Regions from separate parts of the Rossellomorea marisflavi genome, predicted to be linked through region 1. Evidence: riboswitches for the same ligand, from Rfam matches in the RefSeq annotation. Region 1 holds a riboswitch; each other region holds the start of a gene.
What was found. A riboswitch is a leader RNA that binds a small molecule or an ion and turns the genes downstream of it on or off. The one in region 1 is predicted to bind thiamine pyrophosphate.

Region 1 (7,866 bases):
TCCAGTTACCCCTTTCAATGCAGGAAAGCTTGGATTGGGTCCGCATGTCGGGCAATCTTTTTTCCTTAAGCGTTGAATCAAAATCTCACTACGGCTGTTTTCCCACAGATCAAAGGACAAGAGGGTCTTTCTTAAAGCGCCGTTTGCGCCGGTAAGGATCTTCAACGCTTCTGTTGTCTGATAAGAGGTCACCATCGTGACGGCTGGAGAGATGATACCTTGCGTTTCACACGAATCTCCATTCATGGGGATCACGTCTTGTATGCAGCGAAGGCAGGGCCTTTCGTCAGGGAGAAACGTATGCGTGATCCCATAGGATCCAAGGCAGGCGCCGAAAATCCACGGAATGGCTCTCATCCGGGCGTGATCATTCACCATAAGTCTCACTTCGAAGTTATCGGTTGCATCAATCAAAAGATCCGCTTCCATCGAGGAAAGCATACCGGGAGTGACTTCGCCGACCCTCCCTTCGATTTCCACCTGTGAATTCACTTGCTTCAACCGGCGTTCGGCTGCCGCCGCCTTTGGAAGTGAATTCTCTGCATCATGCTCCGTATAGAGCTGTTGCCGCTGAAGATTGCTCCATTCCACATAATCACGGTCGATGATGGTGAGCTTCCCTACACCCGACCTTGCCAACATGTCGGCGACAGAAGATCCCAGCGCACCGGCACCGATAATGATGACGTGCTTCTCCCCCAGGGCATCCTGCCCCCGTTCCCCGATGGGAGAGAATAAAATCTGTCTGGAATACCTTTCTCTCTTCACTTCATCAGTCCCTCCGAGGGGCTGCTTGCGGTAGCGTAGATCCTTTCTGGTATACGGCCCGCTTCGTATCCCAGTCGGCCAGATAACACCGCGTGCTTCATTGCCTCTGCCATTTTCACAGGGTCACCTGCTTGAGCAACGGCCGTGTTCAATAAAACGGCGTCTGCTCCAAGCTCCATCGCTTTGGCTGCATCTGCAGGTGAGCCGATACCTGCATCGACAATGACGGGTACATGAGCCTGTTCGATGATGAAGGAAAGATTCAGCGGATTGATAATCCCCTGACCAGATCCGATCGGAGAAGCACCAGGCATGATGGCATGCACACCAAGCTCCTCTAGTCTTCTGGCAAGGACGACGTCATCCGACGTATAGGCAAGTACCGTGAACCCCTGATTCAGCAGTTCTTCAGATGCCTTCAAGGTTTCCAACGGATCCGGTAGCAGGGTCTTTTCACATCCGATCACTTCCACTTTGACCATGTCACACAAACCGGATGCCTTGGCAAGCTGCGCATGGCGGACGGCTTCCGCGGCATCCTTCGCTCCGGCAGTATTGGGCAGTAAAGTAAAACGCCCGAGATCTGATTCTTCCAAGGCATTTTCTCCAGGGGGATCAAATACGTTCAAGCGCCGGACTGAAAAAGTGAGGATCTCTGCACCGGACGCTTCCACCGCCTGTCGCTGAATCTCTTGGTCCGGATATTTCCCCGTTCCGAGGAGCAATCTTGATTGAAATTCATACATCCCTATCTTCAACATGTCATCCGCCTCCTACAAAATGGACGATCTCTACCCGATCGCCAGCGTTCAATTTAATATCCTCATGCTCATCCTTCTTCAGTATCTGTTTGTTCCACTCCACAATCACCCTACGATCACCGATCGTAAGATGGATAAGAAGGTCATCGACCGAATTCACATGATGCGGAATCATGGTCTCTATTCCATTGACAAGTATATTCATGACCCAAGCCCCTTTCAAAGTCCTTATCAATCAGTAAATCTGCCATCAGCACGCCAGTAATCGGGGCTAGAAGGATCCCATTCCGGTAGTGACCTGTCGCCAATGACAGTCCTTCCACATCCGGAACCCTACCGATGTATGGAAGCCGGGAAGATGTTTTCGGCCTGGTGCCTGCCCAGGCTTTTCTCCATACTGCGTCAGCAAGATCCGGTGCTATGGTGCATGCCTTGGCAAGTAAACTCGAAACACTTTCAGCAGATACATCCTCATTGAATGATCCCTCTTGTTCGGTGGCCCCGATCGTCAAAGTGCCATCTGCTTTCGGTACCAAATACAGGTCATCTGTCACAATCGTCCTGTTCAGACATCCTTCCTTAGGAACCAAGGAAATGCATTCCCCTTTCACCGGGACCACGTCCAGGACGATTTCTAACCGTCGCAGGATGTGCTGGCTCCATGCCCCTCCCGCTACCACCACCTCATCACCGTAAAGACGACCCCTCGAAGTGTTGACCCCGAGGATTGTTCCACCTTCCATGATCAGGGATTCTACTTCGGTGCCTTCATGGAGTACCGCCCCCTTGCTTGCAGCCGATATAGACAGGGCCTCGGACAGTCGCGGTGCGAGAACGTTCCCGTCACGGGGAATAAAGAGACCACCAATGAACGAATGGGACAAGGATGGTTCCATTTCCCTTAACTCTCTTTCTTCCAGCCATCGTAAGTGCTCCATTACTCCTTCAGGACTATTCGCTTCCCCTCGGAGGAGGTGCTGTTCCCTGTTGGTCGTAGCCGGGATGATCATTCCATTTTGTTTTAAACCGATATCGACCCCTGAACAGTCCAGAAGTTCATCAGCAAGGTCAGGGAAGAGATTCCGACTTTCTTTGGCAAGGGATGTCATGGATGGGTTTCCCCTTGTTTCAGTATGAACCCCCAGCATTCCCGCTGCTGCACCTGTGGCTTTACATGCAAGCGTATCTTTTTCCAAAAGGGTGACGCTGCATCCCTTCTTCACAAGCTCGAAGGCGATGGATAGACCAATCACACCCCCACCGACAATAATGATACGCTTCATAGTACTTCAGCTCCCTTTATAGATAATCGATATTCCTCGGCCGCTCTCAGCGGATCCCGGCTGAGAAAGACACCAGACAACACGGCGATGCCCATTGCCCCTGCACGGATCACTTCAGCCGCGTTGTTCGGCGTAATTCCACCTATTCCAACCACGGGCAATCTATCCTTTACTGTGCTGATCGCACCCACACCGATACCGGCTTTTCCAGGTTTAGAATCAGTACGGTATACATTCCCCAGGATGACGGAGTCTGCCCCTGCTTTCCTTGCCGCTTCTACTTCGACCGGGGTATGAACGGAGACTCCGATTTTAATAGTCGGGAATGCCTTTTTGATTTGGGATGGCTTGACGCTCCGGGATCCCAGCTGAATTCTTTCAACCCCCGTCAACAATGCTATGTCTACACGATCATTGACCACGAGCTTCCCCGCAGGCACCCCGGTTGAAAGCAGGGCGATAATGGTGTCATATAAACAGCGTGATGACCAATTGATTTCCCTCAGGTGAATGGCATCCACCAGGTGATGCACACGAGTACAAATATGGATGACCTCTCGCGGAACCTGCTTTCCCGAAGTGATGATGTGAAACTCCGGATGGGGTCTCACCATCAAGCTCCAGCTCCGGATCGGACGGTCGTCAGTAATTCCTGGAAGGGCCACCGCTCAAGGGTGAAAGCCATCTCCCAAAACTGCAGTTCATAGATGCTGCTCATGATGAACAGTTCCTTCATACGAGCACGCTGATCATAACTTGCGCGCTCTGCCAGTTCATCGAGCCGTTGGATCTGTTCCTCGACCAGCTCCCTGAACCATTCCCCTCCGTAGGTGGCGATCCACTCCTGGTAGATAGGCTCTTCCGGAGAGCTTCCTTTCAACTTTTCTCCCACCTCGTAGTAAAGCCAGTAACAAGGAAGCAAGGCAGCCAAGATATCAGCCAAGTCACCGACCTGAGCAGACCGATACATGTGTGAAGCGTAAGCGTACGCAGTCGGAGATGGGACGAACCGCTCTTTTTCTTCTTCTGTGATTCCGAGTTTGTTAGAAAACCCTTCATGGAGAGAAAGCTCTGCTTCGAATGTTGCCTGTGCATGTGCAGCCAACCGGGCAGAAGTTTGAAGATCGGCCGCTTTTGAAGCTCCCAGTGCCTGCATTTTTGAAAAATGGGTCAGGTAATAGGAATCTTGCAAAACATAAAATTTAAAATTCTCAAGCGGCAGGGAACCATCTCCGATCCCCTGTACGAAAGGGTGTTGAAAACTCGCTTCCCAGCAATCATCTGCAGCCAGCCGTAATTCTTCTGAAAACTTCATTTCTTTTTCCTCCTCCTGACGATCCACTGAAACGAAAAAAAGCCATTTTCCACATAGTTGGTGGAAAATGGCTTTTTGAGAATATAAAACGGATGGAAATACCCTCAAAGCGCCACTTCCCTACGCTGGTATCAACCAGATCAGGTTCAAAGGGTCTTGAAGTTTCACTTCAATCTCAGCCGCTATTAAGGGCCCCCCTAGTGGATCGTCATATGTAAGTTGAGTTCGATGCTATCTTATCATGAAGAGATGGATTGTCAAGTCCATCCAAGGAAGAAACTGCTTTTATCCTATAAAATCGTTCAAAGGTGTGGCGTTATATAATTTCTATTAGTTTTTGGATTGGCATGTGATAAGTAGGAGTCCGTACTCTTCGCTGCGGCCAACCGCTTTCCACGGGATGTGCGGTGAGCCTCCTCATTCTTGCAGGGTTTCACCCTGCCCGCTTGGCACGTTGGAGTCAGTTGGCTTCCGCTTCTAACACTCTGTAGTGAAAAGTGGAAGTTACCGTAGAAAGAAAAGAAGGACTTTATATACGTTTGATTTTCTGATCATTGTTGTAAGCAGGTCAAGTTGTCTACCCGTTCCTTCGGTTCTACCCATGGTGAAGGGTGGTTTCAGGTCGGGGATCATCATTTTTGTTCAGTGCAAAAAAACAACTCACTTGAACCAGCCTTTCTCCTTCGATTGGGTAATGGCTTCGATCCTATTTTTCACGCCTAGTTTTTCAAGGATGGTTGAGATATAATTGCGGACGGTCCCTGCCTTCAAACTGAGTTCATCGGCGATTTCCTGCGTGTTTTTCCCATCTGCGACGAGCCATAGGACCTCTTTCTCACGATCGGTCAATGGATTTTCTTCCCCATAGACATCATCCATGAGTTCTGGTGCAAACATCCTCTTACCGTCCATGACGAGACGTATGGATTGAGCCAGTTCTTCACTGGGACTATCTTTCAGAAGATATCCCTTCACCCCTGCCTTCAGGGCGCGTTGAAAATACCCTGATCGTGCAAAGGTGGTCAAGATGATGACCCTGCAGTCCGTGTCTTTCAGTCTTTCTGCTGCTTCCAGGCCGGTCATCTTGGGCATTTCGATATCCATCATGCATATATCAGGACGTAGTTCCCGAACGAGCGAGAGCGCTTCTTCCCCGTCTCCTGCCATCCCTACGACTTCCATATCATCCTCGAGGTTCAAGAGGGAACCAAGGGCCCCCAGCATCATCCTCTGATCTTCTGCAATCACGATTGAAATCAATTGTAACCCTCCCTGTTTGTATCTTTTATTACTTTAGGCACGATCATTGTCAGAGTGGTGCCATCTTCTCCTTCGATTCCAAGCTCTCCGTTCACGAAGTCGAGCCGCTCACGGATTCCAATCAATCCGCTCCCTTTTGATTTGCGGTAATCCTTAGGGATGCCTTTACCGTTATCAGAAAGAACGAATCTAAGGCTATCATGGCTTTCCACCACCCTGAGTGTACACTCTGTGGCGCCGCTATGCTTAACGATATTTGTAACGGCTTCCTTCAGGCACATACTGAGGATATTCTCAAGGAACAGCGATATATTGGGGAGCGGTTCCTCGTATTCAGGGATGAACCGGATGTCGGCAGCTGACAAGAGCTGACGGATCCGGATGAATTCATCCTCGAGCCGGATACCCCTCATCTGTGATACGAGTGTCCGGACTTCGCTCAACGCCGTCCGTGCCGTCTGCTGGACATCCATGAGCTCGCTCTTCGCCTGCTCCGGATTCTTTTCAACCAGCTTTCTGGCAAGATCACTTTTCAATCCGATCAATGATAATTTCTGACCCAGGGTGTCGTGGAGATCCCTTGCGATCCGCTGCCGTTCTTCCTGCTTCACCAATTCCGAGATCCGTTTATTGGCGTCCTCGAGTTGCTCTTCTAACTGCCCTTGTTTGTTTCGATTGAAAATATTGAAAGGAAGCAGAATCACACTGATCCAAATGATCAGGATAAAAGGAAACTGAGAGAGGAAAACCTCATGCTGGAGGACGAATTTATAATTGATCGATGCCGTTGTGAGGACCAAATGCACCACATATAGCGTCAGGAACGCCGCCCGGTTCCGTATATTCCCATTGTAATAGGCGATATAAAAGGCAAAATAGATAAAATTGAATTGCACGGTCATCGTGATGGAAATGGCGATCAGGATCCCTGTCCACAAATACACCGGCCACCTGCTCGACAGGAAGGCAAACCGCAACGATATGAAAAACATGATCGTCAGGATGATACCGGTGATGATTTCCATGGTGGAGGAAGATTGAAAAATGAAGTAAAACGGCAGAATCGACGCAATGGCCCACACATAAGGTGACGTGCCTGAACCTTTGAGCTTCCCTGTGGAAATGTTCATCATGATTCCTCTTTTCCTTTCAGACATAAAGCCCTTAATATTTCCTTTTTTGAATGGCTTTTTGTTTTTGCATCACGTCATACGATTTATGTATGATATCGCTTAACACGTCACCTTTATAAACACGGCCGATTTTTGTGTTCTCTTGATAGTATTCGACAATCTCATCCAATTTCTCCGACGTTTCCGGGTCAATCCTTACATTAAGCTGCATCTTCCCTTGATTTGACAACATTTATCTCCACCTTTCATCAGAAGTATAGCAACTGCTAGCACTTAGATATCTTTATCATAGCACATGATATCAGGAAAAATCGACCAAAAATTACAACGTTTAAAAGAAATCCCAGGAGGAAATCCTCTCCATCCACACCCCCTTCTTATCATAAAAAAAGAACACCCTTTTACCGCAGCCAGGGCCGTAAAGGGTGTTTTCACATCAGATATTTTCGTCACAATAAGCAACCAATGCCTGCTCTTCTTCTTCCTCAAGGGCAAAATCCAAGTAGGTTTCGGAACCCCGTTCGATGATAGAATACTGAGCGAGTTTGGAGGATGCTTCCTCCCTGACGTAAATGCCTTTTATATACATTCCGGATGGTGTATATAATTCATCATCTTCCGGAACTTCGATTTCAATCATGACTTCATACCGCTGTCCCGGAAGGATTCCGGTCGGGTCTTTCAACTCTTCTGCGTTCATTTGAATAATCTCCATGCATAACTTCCTTTCATACCTTTTCCTAAACCCCTATTATACACGTAATCCCTCCCTTTCACACCATTCTCTTCTCAACCCCATGTTTTCTCGGTTATAATGGTGCTTTAAGGAGTGATCTCATGGAACGAAATGAAATGGAAAAGAAAATCATTGAAAACTATCAAAAAGATGAAAATATGATGATGATGGTATTTGCCCAATGGTGCGTGAATCAGGATCTTGATCCCGTTGCCGTTTACCTCAAAGCGTATCCGGAGCAGAGAGATAATCCTGTCCTGAAACAAATGATGGAGCTGACGGTCCCGAAAGAGGAATCCTCAGATATTCCCTACAGTACCCTTCTGGGCGTCCTCCAGTTGTTCGGAAACGAAGATTTGGCCATCGCCATTCAGGACATGCAAAAGAACTGAAGGAAAATCGCCAACTAAATCCGTTATACACATCCATCGTTAACATTCTTAATCTAGAAGCCTGGATTCTCTTCCAAGCTTCTTTTTTACATAAAATCAAAATAATAGCGGATGATGTGAAAGAAAATGGGTGCTGTATAAGCCAGACTGTCCACCCGGTTCAAGTAGCTTTCCTTCAGGGAAGTGAACTTCGGCCGGTCTCCGATCAGAAGATCGCG
Region 2 (7,866 bases), 840 kb from region 1:
CATATTTTTGATTGAAGCGATGCACTTGATGGTTCGACCCATCATACCGGGGTGGGTCATCTGCCCTTTAAATGGCCCTTCAAACGGCCAGGGACCGTCGGTTTCCACCATGATGGCATCAAGCGGAGCTTTTTGCACGATCTTTTGTATTTCATCTTCATACATCACATCCGGTGTTACCGATACTTTATATCCATTGGACAGCACCCTCTCAAGGATTGCTTCGTCCCCTTTGAACCAGTGGAAGTGCGCCTTCTCGACAGAATGATGTTCCAACAGATCGCAAGCAATACCGGCATGCTCGTAGATGCAGTGGAGCACAATGGGTTTTTTAAGGGACTTCGCTTTCACAATGAACCTCTCCAGTAATTCTTCATAAGGTTTGAGCTCAAGATTGGCGTCATCCTGCATCCTGTAATAAGGAAGGCCCACCTCCCCCACGGCCACCAGTGAGCTGGCATGCTGATCGAGGAAGGTGAATAATTCATCCATTTCTTCCTCGGAAGGCAGTTCCTGTTCCGGATGAAACCCGGCTGCCGCTTTCACCCGGCTGTCCATCACGGAGAGTTCCAGTGTCTCACGGCTCGACTTCAAGTTCATCGACACGGCAATCATCCCTCTAATCCCATGTGTATCGAGAGAATCAAGGATTCCCGTGCGTTGCCCGGGAGAATATGCATCCCAGTGGATGTGTGCATCAATCATGTTGAACATACTTCGTCAACTCCCGGAAGATTTCTTTTTTGTACTCGAGGAATTCCGCGCTTAAAATAATTTGTTCATCCCTTGGGCGTAGATAGGGTACCCGGAATTCCTTCTGTACGCTTGACGGTTTACCTGATAAAACAATAATCCGGTCTGATAGGAAAAGGGCTTCGTCAATGTTATGGGTGATGAAGAGAACTGATCTTTTATCCTCATCCCAGATATCCAAGAGCCATTTTTGCATATCAAGCCTTGTGAACTCATCCAGACTGGAGAACGGCTCATCAAGGCACAGCAGGGATTGTGGACTCATCAGGGCCCGGATGAACGCGACCCTTTGCTTCATCCCACCGGATAGTTCATCGGGATACGCCGCCTCATAACCCGAGAGGCCGGCGCGCGCGATCCACTCTTTTGCCCGTGCCTCGTCCTTCCTCCCATGAATCTCTTGACCCAGGATCACATTTCCGAGAACCGTTCTCCAAGGTAATAACGCGTGATCCTGCGGCATATAGCTGATGAAGCCACTCTTACCGTTGATCTTCTCCCCGTTGAGAACAATGGAGCCTTCTTCCGGCTCCATCATCCCACCGATCAAATGGAAGAGCGTAGTTTTTCCGCTTCCTGAAGGGCCAAGGATAGAGACGAACTCCCCTTCTTCAACCTGAAGGGATAAATTTTGTAGGACAGGTTGGTGATCGAAGTGTTTCGATAATGACGTGATGTGAAGCTCGCTCATTTCAATTCCTCCTTCTTCCCTTTCACACACCATTGTTCCAGCAGGACGATGATGCTGAAAAACAACAAGCTCAAGATCATGATGGCGAAGATCGCCACGAATACACGATCGGTCCTGAATGCCGAGGAAGCAAGCGTCATATAGACGCCAATTCCTTTCTGAGAACCAAGCCACTCAGAAATAACGGCTCCCATGACGCTGTATGTAGCCGCAATCTTCAGACCTGAAAAGATGGATGGAAGGGCATGTGGCCATTCCACCTTCCTGAAGATCTGCCCCTTGGCGGCACCCGCCATTTTCATATAGTGAATATATTGGCGTCGCGTCTGTCTGAACCCGTCCATGGTGGAAACCGCTATCGGAAAGAAGCACACAAGCGTGATTACCAGGAATTTAGGCAGCAGGCCAAAACCGAACCATATGACCAGTAGAGGTGCAAGGACGATGATGGGGACGTTTTGCGATAAGATCATCAGCGGATAGACTGCCTCCCTCACCCCTGGAAGAAGATGCAGTGTGACAGCCACAGCGATACCCGCCGCACATCCGATCAAGAACCCGGAAACGGAGAGCCCGACTGTCGAAGTAAGATGGATACGGAAGGAGTCCCAGGAGGCCAAGCCTTCGGAAACAACCTTCATAGGGGATGGCAGCAACCATTGGGGGATGGTGAACACCGTCACCGCCACCTGCCAGAAGATGAATAAAAGGATGAGGGCCGAAACCGGCCGCCATCCCTTCCTTATTCCGTTCATCATGAACGGTATTTACCGGTAAGATCCGTCATCTCGATGCCTTGAGGCTGATAGAGAACCTTGATCTGAGAGATGACATTCACGCTTCCCCTCGTGATCATCTTCTCATTCATGCGCTCCACGATCTTGAACAACTCGCTGAGTTCACCTTCCATTGTCGTTTCTAAAGGATTCACTTCATAGTTCACTCCTGATTCTTCTATGACTGCGATCGCGTCGTCCACATAAGGGATGACATCTTCACCATTCTTTGTTTTCGGGATGATTTGAATACTGACCAATGCATTTGCCATTTATACTCACTCTCCAGGTAAAAATTCATTTGTGTAGGCTTTTTGACTATCAAGTTTCTTTTCCAGAAGTCCATTATCGAACATCCAATCAGCGTAGTTCTTCCATACTTCCGCTTTCTGCTCTCCCCATCTCTCCGCATCGTCTTTGTACTTCGCCGCAAGCCATTCTTGGCTTTTCATGACGAGCTCTTCATCAAGGTCGGGTGCTTCTTTCAGAAGGATCTTGCCTGCTTCATCCGGATGTTCGATGCTGTACTCATATCCTTCCGTTGCTGCCTTCAGGAATGCTTTGACCGTGTCAGGATCATCCTTTATGTGGGATTCGTTCGTCGTGAGGACAGGAGTATAGTAATCAAGCTTATCCGAGTAATCTTTGACATACATCATATCAAGTTCTTCCCCCCGGAGTTCGGCTTCGATTCCCGTCCAGCCATAAAAGATCCAGGCAAAGTCGATATCCCTTTTTACAGCCGTAAAGAAGTCTGTGTCCCCCATATTCACGAAGTTGACCTTCTTCACGTCGGCTCCTTCCTGTTTCATGATCGAGCCCATGACGGCTTCCTCTACGGGAGAACCCCATCCACCGTAGGTCTTGCCTTCGAAATCTTCAGGCTTGGTGATCCCTTTGTCCTTCGGAGCTGCGAATCCGGATGTATTATGCTGGATGATGGCAGCAATCGAGACGATCGGTACATCCTGTACCCTTGCCTGTGTGACACCTTCCTGATACCCTACACCAAAGTCCGCCTTTCCCGATGCCACCAGTTGGTCAGCACCAGCCTCTCCTGGCATGATGATGTCGACATCCAGTCCTTGCTTTTCAAAATATCCTTTTTCTTTTGCCACATACAAACCGGTATGGTTCGTATTCGGAGTCCAATCAAGGACGACCGATACTTTTTTGAGCTTGTCTTTTTCAGCTCCTCCTGCACTGCAAGCAGTCAGCAGAAGGATTGAACTTACGACCATGAGCCATTTTCTCAAGATGCATACGCCCCTTCACAAAATATGTACAGAAAAAAACGCCCGAGGCTCATGGGCCTAGGACGCATCATTAAACAAGAATTCTGTCTACGATCTGTTTCCTACGCTGGTATGAGCCAGTTCAGGTTCAAAGGGTCAGCATCTGATGGATGCACTCTCAACCGGCCACACCGGTCCCCCTACAATAATCACGATATCGGGCGTTATCTTTCATTCCTACTTTGCCATAGTATCTTATGGTTTTCAAGCATTACTTGAAGGGGACATCAGATCTTCAACCGCTTCGGATACCTCTATGAGCTGGGAAAATGCAGCGAAGGGTTCCTTACGTAGATAAAAGGTATATTGAACGATGAACATGGTAAGATGATGCATGAATCGTGCACCGTCTCCTTCCCTGAATGTTGACTCAGCACCGTACCCCTTTAAGAATGCGGTGATCAACGGCCATGATATACCGTTGTGAATGATGAGGTGTGCGCAGAAATAAGCAATGTCAGCCATGCGGTTGGCGACACGAAGCCGCTGAAAGTCGATGATGCCAACATCCCCTTCTTCATCGACTAGGAGATTCCCGGGGTGAACATCACCGTGCACCAGCTGCTTTCCTCGTTCAAGGTCCAAACTGCAAAATTGCTTCACAACGGTCCGCGCCCACCTGGCAACAGGTGAATGGCCGGATTGAAGGATCCACTCCCACGTATGAAGGGAGATATCCCACGTTTTGACTCCTTTGAACGGAAAGTGCATGAAACTTGAATGAAGCTTGGCCAACGTGTTTCCGACAGCTGACATGATCGGAACTTCCCATCCCGGTCGGATTCCGGGAATGCATGCGTATAAGGCGTACCCGCATCCATCCGCCCAGAACATGTTTCCCCCATGTCTTGCGGGATGAGGCATCTCCACCCGGACGGACCGCTGATGAAGATAGGAGGTGAGCTTCTCTTCCAACTTCAACTCCGTCCTCCGCTTGATATAAAAGATGCCCTCGGGACCATGAGCAACCCACACGCTTTCACTTATCTTTTTCACCTTGAACTCTTCTGCATCTTCTTCAGAAAAAAATGCGTTAATAAGGTCTAGCATTTCGTGTTCCACCCGTCTGTGTAGTAAGATATTCATTAGTATGACTGCCTAACCACCATACATACCAATTGCATGAAATGAGGAATGCGCGATGGAAAGAATCAAAATCACAGAAGACCTAAGTTTCTCAAGGATCATCCATGGTTTTTGGAGACTTGCAGACTGGGATTATACAAAAGAAGAAACCCTTTCATTGATCGAGCATGATCTTGAACAAGGCATTACGACATTTGATCACGCAGATCTATACGGTTCGTACAAATGTGAAGAGCTGTTCGGAGAGGCCCTTTCACTGAAGCCTTCTTTGCGGGACCAGATGGAGATCGTCACTAAATGCGGAATCGTCATTCCTTCCGAACAACGACCGCAGCATCGTACCCACCATTACAATACATCGAAATCCCATATCCTTGAATCTGTGGATCAGTCACTCAAGAACCTGTCAACTGACTTTATCGATGTCCTGTTGATTCACCGTCCCGATCCATTCATGGATCCGGAACAAGTAGCAGACGCCTTCACTCAGTTAAAAGACGCCGGTAAGGTCAAACATTTCGGTGTCTCGAATTTCAAACATCACCAGTGGTCCATGTTGCAGGCACATCTTCCGTTCCCTCTCGTGACTAACCAGATTGAACTATCTGCTTACGAGCTTGAAAACATCGAAGACGGCACGTTGAACCTTTGTCAGGAGAAGAAGGTGCCGCCAATGGCCTGGTCACCTCTTGCTGGAGGAGCCATCTTCAAGCAAGGCGATGAAAAAGCCGACCGCCTGCGTGCTGCACTTGAAAAAGTACAGGGCGAAACAGACGCCAACGGAATCGACGAAATCCTTTATGCTTGGCTTCTCACCCATCCTGCCCGCATCATGCCGATCGTCGGTTCAGGCAAAAAAGAACGAATCCAATCAGCCATCAACTCACTGAACATCACCCTAAACCACGACCAGTGGTTCGAAATCCTCCACGCCTCAATGGGCCACGAAGTACCTTAAGAAAAGCGGAGGGGGGTTGTTCTGACCCGACAAGCATAAGACGAGAACCCTGAAAGGCGCTCTTTACCTTTTGGGGTTCTTGACTTATGACCTCGAGGGTCAACCCGCCGGAGCTAGACAAGAAGAAAAGCGAAGGGGGCTCGTTCTGAGGCGACAAGCATAAGACGAGAACCGAAAATAAAAATGACGATCTCTACAGATCGTCATTTTTATTTCCTCCTAATATCAGGAGCTACATAGAAGTCGAGATACACTTCCTGAAGCTCTCCCATTGGCAATTCATACAGCTGTTTATCTTTATATTTATAAACTCCGATTCGCAAGAGCTGTTGAATGTAGAAATCTTTTTTTGAATTTTTGATTGTACTCAGTTCATTTTCTTGGTGTAACATTTTCAACCCCTCCAATTGAGGTGTATACCCCAATCATGGAAGGTTTCAAACCAAGCAATATTGGTTGGTGGAGTAAAATATCCCTTCATCTCTCCGAACTTATTAGAGGTTGATTTTCCACTAAGTGAAAAGATTCACCTTACCCCATTTCACAGGCTACCAGCCCGTATTGGATTCCCGGATCAAGATCCAGTATCATCCTGAACAGTCTTTCTACATCTTCCCCTTTTCTCCTATGGGCGTAATGACCCGACAGCACCTGGATCATTTCATAAGGATAGAGCAGGCACGTGTGGCTTCCCCAATCCGTTTGTCTTCCCACCAACTCTTTTTTGTAAATACCATCCAAGATCTTGTAGAAAAGATCGGATCCATCAGGAAGGAACGGACTGATCCTTTTCGGATAATTATGATTCCAATCACCGCCTTCATACTGAAAAGCAGGATCTTCCAGGTCTCCAATGAATACTTCGACTTCAGCCATACAATCGCCTCCTTGATTCATTTTATAAAGGAGGACATGGTTTTAGAACAAAAATCCAGGTCGGTCTGTGCATGATGATATGGAAAAAGAGGCTGAGACAAGAGTGTTTTAGTCATAGTAAAACCCGAACGATCCTGCCTGAGATCGTTCGGGTTTTTGATTTGTTTCATGACCATTACTATTTACTGGTTCCTAGCGATTGATTGGAGTGCAAGACGAAGACTCCAGCGGGAAGAGTAGCGGATGTGAGACCCCGCAGGCTTGCCGAGAAGGCTCACGGGCTACCCGCGCGCAGTCTTGCAAGGAAATCATGAGCGGTATAAAGAAACCATACTGATATTGTTCGTCATGATCTTTTTTGTTTTGTCCCAATCTCTTATAGGTATTTTCTCTGTACGCTCCGACCATCATAGGTGAACTGCATATTCCTTCCTTCCACCCGGGTTTCCATATGGACCGGTCTTCCCCAAAGCTGATGAAGATAGGGAAGGACTTTCTCCAAATATTTAATATCGAGTTCCACGTCCTCAAACCAGTGCTTCAGGTACAGCTCGCCGCTCTTCATATAATCTCCGTCATCGACTGTGATGTATGGGAATCCACCGTTCACCCTCATCCCGACAAGCTGATCCCTTACATGGGTCCACTCTTTGTCTACGATCTTGTAGTCCTTACCCTGCTTTTGGAAGAGATACATATCCTCCCTTGTCACGAGGTCTTTCGTAAGGTAATTCCTCAGGAATGAGATGTCGGATTCGATCTCCCTCACCTCAAACATTTTTTCCCTTCCCGAGTTTTCCTTCACACCCCGCTTCTTCATCTCCTCTGTCGGATGATCATAGCGGTCCTCGATATCTTCAAAGATCTTTAAGCCGAGGTAATAAGGGTTGATCTGAGTCCGTGACGGCTGGACGACCCCTGCATTCAACTTGGCAAACTCGATGGATTCACCCGATGTGAGGTCCATTTCCCTGATGATGCGCTGATGCCAATAGGAAGCCCAGCCCTCATTCATGATTTTCGTTTCGAGCTGTGGCCAGAAGTAGAGCATCTCCTCCCTCATCATCGTCAAGATATCACGCTGCCAATCGGTAAGCTCACGGCTGTACTGTTCAATGAAGAGCAGGATATCCTTTTCGGGTTGAGGCGGGAATTTCTTTTTCACCTTTTTCGTCTGGATCTTTTTTGGCTTTTCATCCAGGGACCAAAGATCATCGTAGGGTGTGACAGGGGCCGATTCTTCCTCTACCCATTCCACATCATCCATCGTCCATGAAAGATTTGGCCGCATAAGGGAAGGATCGATATGTTCATCCACTGCAAGAACTGCATCAAGGAAGTTCTCCACCTCCTGCTTCCCGTGTTCGATTTCATACTGTCTCACGCGCTCCGCCGTCGCCGACATGCTCTCGACCATATCCCGCTTCGTGT
Region 3 (7,866 bases), 1.9 Mb from region 1:
TAGGTTTCGTCGTTATATTAGGTGTTATCTTGATTCAGGTTTTCAAAGGTGTGGGCGAATGGAGTAGGAACAATCAGTCTCCGCGCCTGTCATCCAGGGCCGAAGTCGTGTCGAAGCGGACAGAGGTTCACGGCGGCGGCGGAGATTCGCGGGCACACACCAGCTATTACATGACATTTCAAGTGGAAAGCGGCGATCGGATGGAGATGCACGTCAAGGGCCCAGAATACGGCATGCTTGCAGAAGGTGACGAAGGACTCCTTACCTTCCAGGGCACTCGCTATCTCGGTTTCGAAAGGAAAAGCGAATAAGTAGGAAAAGAGGGTGCCGCGACCGGCACCCTCTTCTTCTCTATAATGTTTCATCTCATCCTGCGCGCAGAGGAACTGAGCTTTGCGTTTCGGATCACCTGATTGATGACCTCGGAGAAGACGAGACCGATTGCAATCGACCCTGAGATCATGAATGCTTTAGCTGCGAGGTTCATGGCCATATTGTAATCATTCTGGACAAAGTTCCTCATGGCATCATAAGCGATGCCCCCCGGAACAAGGGGGATGATCCCGGCAACACTGAAGATGATCACCGGGGTTTTGTACATCTTGGCAAATATCTGCGATACCACCGCCACGACGAACGAAGCCGCAAGCGTGGCAATGACGGTATCGATTTCAAAGGTGAACAGGACGATATAGATCATCCATCCGAGCATCCCGACGATGCCGCATTTGAACAGCGATTGCTTCGGAGCATTGAAGATGATTCCGAAAGCGGCAGCCGAAATGAAGCTCGTCACCATATGTTCAACAACAAACATCACTCTTCATTCCCCTTCCGTTACAACAATGTGAAGACAACCGCAACCCCGCCACCGATGGCGAACGCCGTCAGAAACGCTTCTGCCCCTTTGCTCAGGCCGGATACAAGATGACCTGCCATCAAATCCCTGACGGCGTTGGTGATCAACAGCCCCGGTACCAAGGGCATGACGGAGCCGATGACGATTTTATCCAGCTGATGCCCGATACCTGACTGGACGAATCCAAAGGCAAGCATGCCGATGATCAGACTAGCCAAGAACTCGGAGAAGAACTTGATCGGTACGACCCGTTGGAAATAGATCAGGCAGATGTAACCGACACCGCCCGTAATGGCTGCCGGGATAAAGTCATTCCAGGATCCAAGGAACATGATCAGGAAACAGCCGCTCGCAATGGTGGCTGCCAGGAGCTGAAGCTTGAACGGATAGGAAAGATCCGATTCATCCAGCTTCTCAAGCGCATGAAAGGCCTCTTCCACAGACAGATGCCCTTTGCTGATCTGCCTGGAGAGGCTATTGACGAGCGTCACTTTCTCAAGGTCCGTGGAGCGCTCGTTGATCCTGATCAATTTCGTCTTGGTCGGTTCTTCTGTTTCAATTGAAAAGATGATACCCGTGGGCGTCACATAACTGTGGGATTCCTTGATCCCGTAGGAGGCTGCGATCCGCATCATGGTATCTTCCACCCTGTACGTTTCAGCGCCGCTTTGCAGCATGATTTTCCCTGCAAGGAGGCATACCTCCATGATATCGTATCTTCGCATCATTTTTGCTTCCATAGAATCTCTCCACACGATTGATTTAAGAATAGGTTTAGTTTAAAGGAAAGGAATTATGTTCGCAATGAGGACTCATCATCGTTCTTTATCGAAGAGGGTCCGCCGTCTGTGACGGAACTTTTTTTCCTGAGGGGCTTCCACTTCCATTTATAGAGGACATATACGACCGTGGCAGCGATGATAGCGCCGACCACGAGGTTTTGATAATGATCGATTGTACGCATGACGGTTTCAGGATCTCCTCCGTAAAATTTCCCGAAACTGAGAAGGAGGAAGGTGGAGGGCGTGATCCCTAGCATGGTGAGGAAGGAATAGAGTTTCACATCCATCTTGGACATCCCTGCAACAAATGGGACGACATTCCCCAGATGCAGAGGACTCGCGATCGCCACGCTCCAAATGCCATACTTCGTGAACTGATCCTGTGCAGACCGAAGCTTTTGCCTGCGTTCAGGGCTGAGGCGTGCCTCCACCCTTTCACCGAGCTTATAACTAAGGAAGTAAGGGATATAGCTCCCTAAGACGTAGAGGGCACTTCCTGCAAAAGAGACGAAAAAGAGCTCAAGCCACGATAGTTCCAACAAGAACCCGACGGTCACGATGAATAACGTACCTACAAATGGGAAGGCACTCCCTTCGATGAAGAGGGAGAGGAGAATCCCCCACACCCCCCAATCCTGGGCAGCCTCCAGCATATATTCCGTCATGATCACCCCTCCTTCCATAGTCCTATTCCTGTTCATTTACCCCTGCTCTCCCCAAGCGAAACCCCCGCCAGCACAATAGAAAAAGACCGGCCTCGGCCGATCTTCACACTCACGCAGCTTTACGATTGACGGAACGTCCATCCTCGACTTTGACAAGTCGGGGTGCTGTAGCCACCAGCGCGCATAAAACAATGGCGCAAAGTATCGCCGAACCGAGCATCGAAGCTCCGTTGGCAGCAAATGAAAACAGAATCGGCGACAGGTTATCCGGCGCCAAATATCCGAAGAAGAACACACCCGCAATGAAATGCCAGAAATAACGGGCCACGCTTCCGACCAAAATAGCGAGAAGCATCCAACTCAGCAGCCCCTTCTTCCTCCCATCGCGCACAGCGCTCTGGATCCGGCTGCTGAATAGTCCAGCCCCACCGATAAAGGCGAAAGCCACGAAATACTCAAGGAAGACCTGTACCGGATGAACGACCCAGGCTTCCCCGAGGGCGACCTGTAACAATCCCCAGATGAACCCGGCCAGGGTGGCAGCCTTGAAGCCCCTTCTGAATGCCAACAGGAAGATCGGCACCATGGCCACATTGAAAGAAATCGACGGTGTGAGCTTGATGGATGGAATCAGATCGACCACGACGGCCAGGGCCGCCATGATCGCCACTTCGATCAAGACGATGAGCTTCATATTCTTCATAAAAAAAATCCCCCTTTTCTATGAACGAAACCATTAGGGAGAATGTATGTACAACAAGGCAGAAAACTACCTTCCACATCCCTACGCTAGTGCTAACTAACAGGTTCAAAGGGTCAGAACGGATCAACCGTTCACTCTCAGCAAAAAGGCTCCCCTTGTGGTTACGTTTATGAAATTGATTACCTGTCCATTATAACGGAAGAGCGGGAAAAGGGCAAAATCATTCTGGTGCAGGCTCCAACGGATCATGGCGGATGAAGATCGGCATGGCTTTCGGAGTGACCATGAAGCCATACCGCTTCCCCTCCCCGTCTTTATACGCTACGGAGTAGTCGCCGAGCTGCGGGGAATATTCGACTGAATCATAGGATAATTTCAAATGCTCATACTTAAAGTTGATATACACGTTGGTCGCGATGCGCGCCGTGACGTGCTGTACTCCAGGAATCTGGTTTGCTGTCACGAAAAGGATTGCAACCAAAAGAATGCTCAGTGTCTTCTTCGACTCGGCGATCAGCTTCATTCCATCCCCTCCAACCAGTTCTTTCATACTAAATGAATCCCTTTATAGTATAGTATAAAAGAATCTGAATGATATGACAAAAAGATTCACCGATAATAGGTCTTTTGACTCTTTTTTCAGATAGTCCGACACCATTCGTGGTAAAGCGACCATGACAAGCATGTAAAAAGCACCCTGAAATTTCAGGGTACTCTCTCTCAACCCAATGATACGTCCAGGATCATCATGACCACGAACCCTGCCATCAGACCCAGGGTGGCGAGATCTGTGCTTCCTGAAGATTGGGATTCCGGTATCAACTCCTCGACAACGACGAATATCATGGCCCCTGCCGCGAATGCCAAGGCATACGGAAGGAGCGGCTGGATCATCAGCACGGCTGCCGCTCCGATGACTGCCGCAATGGGCTCTACGATGGCAGACATCTGACCGTAGTTGAAAGCCCGCCTTCGGGACATCCCTTCTCCTCTGAGAGGAATGGATAATGCTGCCCCTTCCGGCATATTCTGAATCCCGATTCCGATGGCAAGACCGATGGCCCCGATCAGGGTCGCATCGCCAAGGCCGAGTGCCGCAGCCCCGAATGCCACCCCGATGGCAAGGCCTTCCGGAATATTATGAAGCGTGATGGCAAGGAATAAGAGCGTGGATTTCTTGAACTTCGTCGGTGGTCCCTCCGCCTTTTCCGATGCATTCCCGAGATGCAGATGGGGGACGACAAAATCCAGGAGTCGGATGAAAAGTCCTCCAAGAAGGAAACCGACTGCCGGTGCAAGCCACGGAATCTGCCCGTTCTGCTCGCTGAACTCGATGGAAGGAGCAAGAAGGGACCAGAAGGACGCTGCAATCATGACCCCCGCAGCAAAGCCAAGCATCATATTCAATGTATGTTTCTCAATCTTTCTGAAAAAGAAGACCGCAGAGGCCCCCAATGCTGTAAGTCCCCAAGTCACCGTTCCTCCGAAAAGCGCCTGTAGAGCAGGATTAAGTCCGCCTAACCAATCAAGGAACATGAAGCTCTCCCCTTTCGTCCTCTATCATCATTCCCTTTTCGACGTTACCCATTCTTCCCTATGTATATGCCTATAGCTGCAAATGGTGTTATACGAATGAATTTCCGCGCATGGCAAAAAGCCGGAAACGCCTAAAGACGTTCCGGCTCATTTCGACCGTTGATCAGCCATTTCCAACAAACAAGATTGACCGCAGTGACAATCACCGCATACCCATAGATCCCAAAAGGTATCTTGAGTACCAGGTAATGCAGACCCGCCAGTGCTCCCCCCACGAAGAAGAAGGGGATGATTTTAAGGGTTTCGCTCTGGGCCATCCCCTCGAAACTTTCTGAAAAAGGAAGAACCCGATTCATCCACAGGCTGCATAGGACCGTCGTGATACACACAACCATGAAGATGACGAAAAGATCCGGTATGATTACAGGCCCATAGAGGAAGATGCATGCAAGGGTCAGAATCATGTATACCGGAAGAAACAGCTTCACAAGGAATGCTTTCAATGTCCCTCTGTAGACCGAGTCCACCCGTGTCACAGGAGCTACCCTGTAGATCCAGGACCCTTTATGCCTTCCGGAATAATTCAGCATCATCACGACGGACGGGGCAACGATGAGACTGGCATAGACAGCCAGATATGATTTACTTCCAGGAAGATCCGAGATGGAAAGGTCTGGCCTTGTGAAAATAAAGAGAAACGGGAGGATCAGGGCGAAGCCCAATGAAGGATAGACTTTGAGCTTGAAATCCCTCTCCGTCCTCATCATTTTTTGGGCAAATCGGTAAAACGCACGTTCCTCCTGATTCCGGCAAAGCAACTTAAGGAAACGATCACTTTTCACCCTCCTCTTCCTTCCTCCAGCTTGGGCCGAGAGCTTATGAAGATTGCGCTCGAACTGGGGAAGTGCCTTGATGTAGATGACCAGTGCGGCCAGGGGAACCAGCACGAAGAGAATGGTCATGATCAGTACCACTGCGGAATGATTCCCGTTGAGGACGTATTCAAACGGTGCACCGAACCAAAGGGGCGGAATCAGCACCGTCCACCACTCCGGTGAAAAAGAAACATTCACATCCACGAGATCAAATGCCCTTGCCGCCAGCTGATAGGCTATCGCAATCCCGACAGAGAGACCGATCTGGACATAATTGATCATATCCTTCAGCTTCTCACCATCAAAAAACTTCAGAACATAATAATACATCAGAGCCGTCATGGCCAGGATGAGAAGATCGAGAAGCACGATACCAACCAGGAACAAAAGGAAAAAGATAAACCCATTCAAGAAGAACGAAGCCGCAAGCGGAATGACCGTCAGTGCTCCGGTCAGGAAGAACAGGTAAAAGAATACATGTAAAGCCTTCGCCATCGAGATATCCTTCCGCTGGACCGGTTTGGTGAAAAGGATCGTGGAATCGCGCACATCGAGGATCACGACCGAAAAATCAGAGATCATCGATGTGCTTGTCATGAAGAAGATGACGGAGAATATCAGCGTCATTTGAAACAGATACATATCCCCAAAGAACAGGATCGGAAGCAGGATCAATCCATATAAGGCATACACCCAGAGGGATTTGATGAACCGATTCCCGTCCTTTTCATTTTTCACCTTTCCCTGCTGGAAGATGGTGGGCACCCTCCTGCCGTCCATGGTCCACTTCATCTGGAGGATCTTATGGATGACAGGATAATCAAAGCCGAATATTGCGAACAAACCCTTGAATGCATCAAGGACCTTCAGGGTCGGAAATGTCCTCATCACTACACTCCCCTTACGACCGAAACGATCTCAGACGCCGTTTCCTTATGCTCGGTGAAGCCAGTCAGCTGATTGAATATTTCCTCGAGGGAACCTTCGAGATTCTGATTCTTCAACTCTTCAAAACTTCCATTCGCTGCGACCGTCCCTTGATGAAGCAGGATGATGCGACTGCTGATCTTCTCGACAACATCCATGATGTGGGAGGAATAAAAAATCGTCTTGCCCTCCGCAGCAAGCTGCGCCAGCAGTTCTTTGAAGATCATCACGGAATTGGCGTCGAGACCATTGATCGGCTCATCCAGGAACAGGATATCCGGATCATGAAGGAGACTCGCAATAATGAGGGTCTTCTGTTTCATGCCCTTTGAGTAGGATGCAATCCTGGAATGATACACCTCGGACAACCCGAAGAGGCTCATCAGCTTTTCCGCTTTTTCATCCGCTTCGACCGGGGCCATCCCATACAGCTCTCCACTGAAGGTCAAGTATTCCTGTGCCGTGAGATTATCGTACAGGTCTGCAAGTTCAGGCACATACCCTATCCTTTTTTTGTATTCAACCGACGCAGAGGTGATTTCTTCTCCGAACAGCCTCACTGAGCCGGCATCATATTCTTCAAGTCCGAGGATGATTTTAACTGTTGTACTCTTACCGGCCCCATTCGGACCAATGTAGCCGATGATCTGTCCGGGGAACACATCAAGGTCTACACCTTTTAATACTTCTTTTCCATTGTAGGCTTTCTTCAGTTGATGCAATGAGAGGATTGGTTGATTCGTTTCCATGCTATACTCCTTTACTTAAACAGTATCTTCCAATGGTAACATATATCCATCTCCATTTCTTTTCCTCCTGCACCATTCATTGACAAAGACTAACATTCGATAGACAATGAGTAGAGAAGATTTGCGAAGGAGAGCCTTATGACGACACATTCACTAGCACTATATGAGTATCTGAACGAAAATGCCTATCACTTCACTGAGGAATGGGCCGCCCGCCAACGCGTGAAGTACGGCTCCCATTATTCCGCCGAGGCACCCCAGGATGTACAGGAGCGGGTTAAAGAGCAGAATGCGACTTACGCCAGGCTCTTGGCCAAATGCCTGATCCGCCCAGAAGAAGAGATGAAGGAAGCGATTGATGAGTGGACGAAGAAAACGGCTGCCGATCGCAGCCGCTCTACCACCACCCTTGATGAAGTGGTAAGGAATTCAGCCGTCTTCAGGAGAGTCTATTGGAACTTCGTCAAAAAATTCGTCAACGAGTCCGGTCTTGAAATCGGTGTTGCTGAAGTCTTCCATTGGGAAGAACAACTGAACAGCTCACTAGACTACGTACTTGAACGCTTCACTTCCCATTATTTGACCTATATCATGGACAGGCTTCAAGCCCAGTCTGATCTCATCAATGAATTGAGCTCGCCCGTCATCTCCTTGACAGATGAAATCGGCCTCCTTCCCCTCATTGGCGATATCGATACAGCCAGGGCAAGGAGCATACTGGAAGGAACGCTTCAGCAGAGCTCACAATCTCAGCTCTCCACCCTGATCAT

Region 2: it holds a riboswitch for thiamine pyrophosphate, as region 1 does, so the genes downstream of both, K6T23_RS07795 (ABC transporter substrate-binding protein) here and tenA (thiaminase II) in region 1, are expected to answer to the same signal.
Region 3: it holds a riboswitch for thiamine pyrophosphate, as region 1 does, so the genes downstream of both, thiT (energy-coupled thiamine transporter ThiT) here and tenA (thiaminase II) in region 1, are expected to answer to the same signal.

What each region holds. Positions count from the first base shown of each region.
Region 1 is NZ_CP081870.1:2,291,898-2,299,763, forward strand. It holds gene K6T23_RS11975 (ThiF family adenylyltransferase) at 1-768, opposite strand, end outside; gene K6T23_RS11980 (thiazole synthase) at 765-1,529, opposite strand; gene thiS (sulfur carrier protein ThiS) at 1,531-1,689, opposite strand; gene thiO (glycine oxidase ThiO) at 1,673-2,812, opposite strand; gene K6T23_RS11995 (thiamine phosphate synthase) at 2,809-3,426, opposite strand; gene tenA (thiaminase II) at 3,426-4,127, opposite strand; TPP riboswitch at 4,228-4,336, opposite strand; gene K6T23_RS12005 (response regulator transcription factor) at 4,788-5,387, opposite strand; gene K6T23_RS12010 (sensor histidine kinase) at 5,384-6,520, opposite strand; gene K6T23_RS12015 (hypothetical protein) at 6,552-6,752, opposite strand; gene K6T23_RS12020 (DUF6509 family protein) at 6,957-7,235, opposite strand; gene K6T23_RS12025 (hypothetical protein) at 7,358-7,648, shown strand; gene K6T23_RS12030 (phosphatidate cytidylyltransferase) at 7,735-7,866, opposite strand, start outside.
Region 2 is NZ_CP081870.1:1,453,218-1,461,083, reverse strand. It holds gene K6T23_RS07815 (TatD family hydrolase) at 1-714, opposite strand, end outside; gene K6T23_RS07810 (ABC transporter ATP-binding protein) at 698-1,444, opposite strand; gene K6T23_RS07805 (ABC transporter permease) at 1,441-2,202, opposite strand; gene K6T23_RS07800 (thiamine-binding protein) at 2,199-2,492, opposite strand; gene K6T23_RS07795 (ABC transporter substrate-binding protein) at 2,499-3,476, opposite strand; TPP riboswitch at 3,558-3,667, opposite strand; gene K6T23_RS07790 (phosphotransferase enzyme family protein) at 3,720-4,565, opposite strand; gene K6T23_RS07785 (aldo/keto reductase) at 4,657-5,559, shown strand; gene K6T23_RS07780 (Fur-regulated basic protein FbpA) at 5,769-5,951, opposite strand; gene K6T23_RS07775 (hypothetical protein) at 6,091-6,435, opposite strand; gene K6T23_RS07770 (SpoVR family protein) at 6,812-7,866, opposite strand, start outside.
Region 3 is NZ_CP081870.1:441,197-449,062, reverse strand. It holds gene K6T23_RS02390 (DUF2500 domain-containing protein) at 1-311, shown strand, start outside; gene K6T23_RS02385 (threonine/serine exporter family protein) at 362-817, opposite strand; gene K6T23_RS02380 (threonine/serine exporter family protein) at 838-1,599, opposite strand; gene K6T23_RS02375 (DedA family protein) at 1,653-2,306, opposite strand; gene thiT (energy-coupled thiamine transporter ThiT) at 2,416-3,009, opposite strand; TPP riboswitch at 3,071-3,175, opposite strand; gene K6T23_RS02365 (hypothetical protein) at 3,230-3,532, opposite strand; gene K6T23_RS02360 (ZIP family metal transporter) at 3,730-4,545, opposite strand; gene K6T23_RS02355 (hypothetical protein) at 4,677-6,308, opposite strand; gene K6T23_RS02350 (ABC transporter ATP-binding protein) at 6,311-7,096, opposite strand; gene K6T23_RS02345 (STAS domain-containing protein) at 7,235-7,866, shown strand, end outside.